Regions from separate parts of the Burkholderia sp. YIM B11467 genome, predicted to be linked through region 2. Evidence: predicted binding sites of a transcription regulator. Region 2 holds the regulator's gene; the other holds the start of a gene.
What was found. The regulator HrcA, encoded in region 2, represses chaperone genes, less so after heat shock. The targets are predictions, from matches to a motif close to TTAGCACTCNNNNNNNNNGAGTGCTAA.
Positions count from the first base shown of each region.

Region 1 (3,582 bases), on a different contig from region 2:
ATTCCCGTGCATCCGCGCCATCCGTACGCGGGCGACCTCGTGTTCACCGCGTTCTCGGGCTCGCACCAGGACGCGATCCGCAAGGGCTTCGCGCAGCAGCGCCCCGACGCGGTCTGGGAAGTGCCGTACCTGCCGATCGACCCGGCCGACCTCGGCCGCAGCTATGACGCGGTGATCCGCGTGAACAGCCAGTCCGGCAAGGGCGGCGCGACGTTCCTGCTCGAACGCGGGATGGGCTTCACACCGACGCGGCGCGTGCAGATCGAATTCAGTCACGCGGTGCAGACGCTCGCCGACACGTCCGGCGAGGAAGTGACGGGCGACGCGATCTGCGCGCTGTTCGCCCGCGAATTCTTCGAGACCGACGGCCCGGCCGCACGCCACGGCAGCAACGCGCGCTGGCGGAACCGCGAGATCGCGGCGGCGCCGGCGGCCGACGCGACGCCGGAGGACGCCGTGCGACGTTTGGCCGCGGCATTTGCGGCGGCCGCCGGCGCGTCGATCGACGTCGCGTCGTGCGAACACGCGCGCACGACGGACGGCCGGTTCGCGGTGTCGGTCGGCTGCCGGGTCGGCGATGCACCGCAGCGGCACGGCGTCGGCCTGCACGCGGAAGCGGCGAGCGCCGCGCTCGACGCGGTCGTCAGCGCGATCAACCGCTCGGCATGGCATTGCACGGACCGCCGCGCGGCGGCCTGACCGTCGGGCTTCGATTCAGGGTTCAAACGTCAGCGAACGGGGCGTGACCGCCCGTGCGCCGCGCGATCCGCGTCGCACGAGGCAACAAAAAGCGGCCCAGAAGGCCGCTTCGGTCGGGACATGAAAAAGAGCGCCACGCGCGCTCATGTCTCGGTCGCGCACCGCGTCGCCTGCCAGGCGAGCAGGCTCCAGCGGCCCTGCTCGTGGGTGTGGACCGACGTATAGGCAATCGGGAAGACCAGGCCGCCGTTGTTCGTTTCCATCTCGATCAACGCGCGCCCGGTGACGACGCAGGTTTCGTCGCCAACGGGCAACACGTCCTGCGACTGGATTTCGATCTGACGATAGCGGCGGCGGCCTGCGACGATGGCGTCGATGAACTGCTGCTTGGTTTCACGTTTGCCGTTGGTGTGAACAAAGAACACCTTGTCCGACAACAGCGCGTCGAGCGCCTCGCCGTCCCCGTCCACCATCGCTCGGAACCGATCGCGCTCGAGCGCGCGGATCGCATCGACCACCTTCGCCATCGCCTGACTCCTCGGCAACGCGCACGCCGTGCGCGGGCATGCGGATCAGAAGTTGTACTGCACGTAGAACTGGTGGAAATTTATACCAGGATTCGGCTCTTTGATACCCGCGTTAGACACATGTTGAAAACGGTAACCGACCTGATATTGTTGCCGTTCTCCGAACTGCGCGCCGACACCCACGACGTCCACGAACTGGAACGAGGTCCCCAGCGAAAGATGGGTGGAGATCGTCGGCGAAGTCAGGAAGCGGATGCCGGCGCCGGCCTCGACGAACGGGCGCACTTGGCCCGCGCTCTTGATGAAGCGGAACATCGGCGTCGCGCCGATCTCGCCGAGTCCGCTGTGAACGTTGCCGCCCGTGTGCCAGTAACCGACGTGGCCTTCCATCACGAACGTGAAGTGCCAGCCGCCGATTTCCCACCAGTTCCAGCCCGGATCCCACACCACGCCGAGATCGGCCTTGTCGATCCCGTGACGATCCGAAAACCCGCCGCCCGCCTGGATCCCCCATCGATCCGCAAATGCCGCGCCCGATCCGCCCAGAAGTGACGCCGCCAGCATCGCGTGCAGCGCAAGCCGGCTGCGGGGCCGGCGATTCTTCTTATTGTTCATCTGACACTCCAACTTTTTGGGTTGAATGGAGCCGGCCGCACCGGCCTGGCCCGAGCGAACTGAATGGTATGGTAAAGGACTTTTCGGATCGGCATCACGAAGCGAAATGGCTTCCTTCCAAAACGACAAAAATCGAAATCGTCTACTGATTCCTATCAGAAACAACGGTTTACGGAACTTCGATCCGCCGCTTTGGTCGCAGATTAGACTATCGACTCGACTACTTCGATAGAAAACCGGGAACTCCGATGCCCACGCCCGCTCTAAGGAATTAGCACTCGGATTACGGGAGTGCTAAGATTGGCTCCGGTCTTTCATCCGAGACCCGGGGTTTGTCCCTGATTCCAAAGGAGTTTTTTAGTGAGCAACGCCCTGACCCTTCCGAACACCCTGAGCCCGACGCCGGCCAAGGCCGAATCGGCAGGCTCGCTGGCGCTCGCAGCTCAATCGATGTTGCCGGGCCAGCTGGGCAACATCGACGCGTATATCCAGGCCGTCAATCGCATTCCGCTGCTGACGCCGGAAGAGGAACGCCAGTACGCGACCGAATTCCGCGAAAACAACAACCTCGATTCGGCGCGCCGCCTCGTGCTATCGCACCTGCGGCTCGTCGTGTCGATCGCGCGCAACTATCTCGGCTACGGCCTGCCGCACGGCGACCTGATCCAGGAAGGCAACATCGGCCTGATGAAGGCCGTGAAGCGCTTCGATCCGGCCCAGAACGTGCGTCTCGTGTCGTACGCGATCCACTGGATCAAGGCCGAGATCCACGAGTACATCCTGCGCAACTGGCGCATGGTGAAGGTCGCGACGACGAAGGCGCAGCGCAAGCTGTTCTTCAACCTGCGCAGCCACAAGAAGAGCATGCAGGCGATGACGCCCGAGGAAATCGACGGCCTCGCACAGGAGCTCAACGTCAAGCGCGAAGACGTGTCCGAGATGGAAACGCGCCTGTCGGGCGGCGACATCGCGCTCGAAGGGCAGGTGGAAGACGGCGAGGAGTCGTACGCGCCGATCGCCTACCTGGCCGACTCGCATAACGAGCCGACCGCCGTGCTCGCCGCGCGTCAGCGCGACACGTTGCAGACTGACGGCATCGCGCAGGCGCTCGACGCGCTCGACGCGCGCAGCCGCCGCATCATCGAGGCGCGCTGGCTGCACGTCGACGACGACGGCTCGGGCGGCTCGACGCTGCACGATCTCGCCGCCGAGTTCGGCGTGTCGGCGGAACGTATCCGCCAGATCGAAGCGAGTGCGATGAAAAAGATGCGCACCGCCCTCGCCGAATACGCATAAATCCCCGACGATTTAGAGCGCCTCATCGAAAACCGCTGCCCGACCGGCAGCGGTTTTTTTTCGCCCGTCTTTTGCGCGCGCTTTTCACGCGCTTCTCCGTTCGTTTCTCCGCCGATTAATTGACCTGATTCATCAGGTATTAGGCTGTTTGCGGCCCCCTTCCGCATAACCTTGATCTGCCTCAAGTTTCGGCCCGCGTTTCGCGACGGTCTGCCGCAGCGCAGCACTCGGCATCGGAAAGCAGTCCTTTTAAAATTGGCATGTCCGGCGCAAAAGGATTAAAACAGCTTCACGGCCGTCATAAATCCGACGTAAAGTCGCCCCAAAACCGACCTAAATCGATTCAGGATATTCGCCTTGATCTCGATCAATAAAGAGCCTGCGCCGCCTCCCCCGCGGCCGGCCGGCACGATCGGCTGGCGCGCGCGCATCGCCGCGTGGGCAC
Region 1 covers NZ_JBQVSQ010000007.1:41,351-44,932, forward strand. The annotation lists gene leuA (2-isopropylmalate synthase) at 1-699, shown strand, start outside; gene ACTRWB_RS23470 (nuclear transport factor 2 family protein) at 843-1,226, opposite strand; gene ACTRWB_RS23475 (acyloxyacyl hydrolase) at 1,272-1,841, opposite strand; gene rpoH (RNA polymerase sigma factor RpoH) at 2,202-3,137, shown strand; gene cydP (cytochrome oxidase putative small subunit CydP) at 3,495-3,582, shown strand, end outside.
Region 1: rpoH (RNA polymerase sigma factor RpoH) is a predicted target of HrcA. The motif match lies at 2,113-2,139, and genes of this name have one in related genera.

Region 2 (3,582 bases):
CCCGGCGCCGGTTTCGCCGGAAAACACGGAAAAGCCGCGGTCGAATTCGAGATCGAGCGCGGCGACGATGACGAAGTCGCGTATCGAGAGGTGGCGGAGCATGGTGTCGGGCGGAGGGGCGTCAGGACGCCTTGTCGTCTTCGTTCGATGCGTGTTCGTTCCAGTGCAGCTTCTTGCGCAGCGTCGTGTAGTAGCTGTAGCCGATCGGGTGCAGGAACGGCACCGTGTGCTTCGAGCGGCGCACCTCGATCGTGTCGTTCAGTTCGAGCGAGGTGAACGACTGCATGTCGAAGTTCACGTTGACGTCGCGCCCGCCGACGATCTGGATCGCGATCTTCGTGTCGTCCGGCAGCACGATCGGCCGGTTCGACAGCGCGTGCGGCGCGATCGGCACGAGCACGATGCCCTGCAGCTGCGGATGGAGGATCGGGCCGGCCGACGACAGCGCATAAGCGGTCGAGCCCGTCGGCGTGGCGACGATCAGGCCGTCCGAACGCTGGTTGTACATGTACCGGCCGTCGACCGACGCGCGCAGCTCGACCATCCCGGAGAAGCCGCTGCGGTTGACGACGACGTCGTTGAATGCGATCGCGTGGTAGATCGGTTCGCCGTCGCGCATGATCCGCGCCTCGAGCAGCGAGCGCTCTTCGCGCTCGAACTTGCCCGACAGCATCACGGGGACGAGCGCGTGCATGTCGGCGGCCGCGATGTCCGTGATGAAGCCGAGCCGCCCGTGGTTGATCCCGATCAGCGGCGTCCGGTACGGCGCAAGCTGGCGGCCGATGCCGAGCATCGTGCCGTCGCCGCCCAGCACGACCGCCACGTCCGCACGCGCCCCGATTTCGGCCGGGGTGAGCGCCGGATAACCGGTGATGCCGAACTCGCGCGCGGTATCGCCTTCGAAGACGACCTCGAAGCCCAGCTTCGCGAGGCTGGCAGCCAGGGTGGCGAGCGGCTCGGCGATGCCGGGCGTGTTGCTCCGGCCGACGAGCGCGACAGTATTGAACTGATTACCGGTTTTCATGCCGGCATTACACCATAGCTCGTTGACGAAAAGAACCGGCTGTGCACCGGTGGGGCCGGATCGGGCCGGCCCGCGCAATGGCGGCCGACGCCACTCGCCGCGGTCGCGCGGTTGCGCTAAAATTTTCCACCATGCTAGATCCTCGCGCACGAACCCTCCTGAAAACCCTGATCGAACGGTATATCGCCGACGGTCAGCCAGTCGGATCGCGCACGTTGTCCCGTTATTCCGGGCTCGAGCTGAGCCCGGCGACGATCCGCAACGTGATGTCCGACCTGGAGGAGCTCGGCCTCGTGTCGAGCCCGCACACGTCGGCCGGCCGCGTGCCGACGCCGCGCGGCTACCGGCTGTTCGTCGACACGATGCTCACGGTCGAGACGCCGATCGACGCCGAGGCCGTCGCGCGGCAGGTGCAGAACACGCTGCAGGCCGGCGAGCCGCAGCAGCGGGTGGTCGCCGCCGCGGCGAGCGTGCTGTCGAACCTGTCGCAGTTCGCGGGCGTCGTGCTGACACCGCGTCGCAGCCACGTGTTCAAGCAGATCGAGTTCATGCGGCTGTCGGACAAGCGCATCCTGCTGATCATCGTCACGCCCGAGGGCGACGTGCAGAACCGGATGCTCGCGACGCCGCGCGACTACTCGCCGTCGCAACTCACCGAGGCGTCCAACTACATCAACGCGCATTTCGCCGGCCTGTCGTTCGACGAGGTGCGCCGCCGCCTGCGCGACGAGATCGACCAGTTGCGCGGCGACATGACCGCGCTGATGCATCTGGCGGTGACGGCCAGCACCGAGGTGCCCGACACCGAGGACACCGTGCTGATTTCCGGCGAGCGCAACCTGCTCGAGGTGGCGGACTTGTCGTCCGACATGGCGCGGCTGCGCAAGCTGTTCGACGTGTTCGACCAAAAGACGGGCCTCCTGCAACTGCTCGACGTGTCGAGCCACGCCCAGGGCGTGCAGATCTTCATCGGCGGCGAATCGACGCTCGTGCCGATCGAGGAAATGAGCGTCGTCACCGCGCCTTACGAGGTGAACGGGCAGATCGTCGGCACGCTCGGTGTGATCGGCCCGACCCGGATGGCGTACAACCGCGTGATTCCGATCGTCGACATCACCGCGCGCCTGCTGTCGCTGACGTTGAGCCAGCAGTAGCACACCCGATCCCGCCCCGTCATCGTGCCGCGGCGCCGTGCGTGCCGACAGTCGGCCGAACGGTACGGGGCGGCCCGCTATAATTGAGAGCCGTCCGGTCCCGTGCCCTGAGCACGTTCTTGCCCATGCGTTTCGATCTTGAGCCGCCTTCGAGCATCGCGGCCGCCCACCGCATCGGCGTGCTGCTGATCAATCTCGGCACGCCCGACGCGCCCACGCCGCGCGCAGTACGGCGCTATCTGGCCGAATTCCTGTCGGATCCGCGGGTCGTCGAAATTCCGCAGGTCGTCTGGCAGGTGCTGCTGCGCACGCTGATCCTGCCGCTGCGCGGCCGCGCGTCCGCGAAGAAATACGCGGCCGTCTGGATGCCGGAGGGCTCGCCGCTGCGCGTGCACACCGAGCGCCAGACCGACGGCGTGCGGCACCTGCTCGTGTCGAACGGCTATCACGTGCTCGTCGACTACGCGATGCGCTACGGCAGCCCGAACATTGCGCACGCGCTCGCGCAGTTCAAGCGCTCGGGCGTCGAGCGCGTGCTGCTGATGCCGATGTATCCGCAATACTCGGCGTCGACCACGGCCACCGCGTTCGATGCCGCATTCGACGCGCTCGCGCGCATGCGCAACCAGCCGGAGGTGCGCACGGTGCGGCACTACGCCGACCATCCGGCCTATATCCACGCGCTTGCCGAGCAGGTGCGCCAGTACTGGGCGCAGCACGGCCGGCCCGACTTCGCGGCGGGCGACAAGCTCGTGCTGAGCTTTCACGGCGTGCCGAAGCGCACGCTCGACCTCGGCGACCCGTATCACGACCAGTGCCAGCAAACAGGCGCGCTGCTGATGGCCGCGCTCGGGCTGTCGACGACCGAATGCCGCGTCACCTTCCAGTCGCGCTTCGGCAAGGCCGAATGGCTGCAGCCGTACACCGCGCCGACGCTGCGCGAGTTCGGCGAGGCAGGCGTGCGGCGGGCCGACGTGTTCTGTCCCGGTTTCACGGCCGATTGCCTGGAGACGATCGAGGAGATCGGCATGGAAGTGCGCGACGAGTTCCTCGCCGGCGGCGGCAAGGCGTTCCACCGCATTCCGTGCCTGAACGGCGCACCCGCGTGGCTCGGCGCGATCGGCGAGATCGTCGCCGAGAACCTGCAGGGCTGGCCCGTCAAGGCCGCGCAGCCCGAAACGGTGAACTGAGATGGAACGACACCCGCGCACATTTCATTCGCTGCGCGCCGGGGAGGCGGTCAGCCTCCTTGGGGCGGCCCGGCGGAGGCTGACATGAACTACAAGATTTCCACGGAACCGGGCGCGAAGCTGCGCATCGACAAATGGCTGTGGGCGGCCCGGTTCTTCAAGACGCGCTCGCTCGCGACCGATGCGGTCGACAAGGGGCACGTGAAGATCGGCG
Region 2 covers NZ_JBQVSQ010000003.1:535,625-539,206, reverse strand. The annotation lists gene recN (DNA repair protein RecN) at 1-102, opposite strand, end outside; gene ACTRWB_RS14475 (NAD kinase) at 122-1,024, opposite strand; gene hrcA (heat-inducible transcriptional repressor HrcA) at 1,156-2,178, shown strand; gene hemH (ferrochelatase) at 2,304-3,368, shown strand; gene ACTRWB_RS14460 (RNA-binding S4 domain-containing protein) at 3,453-3,582, shown strand, end outside.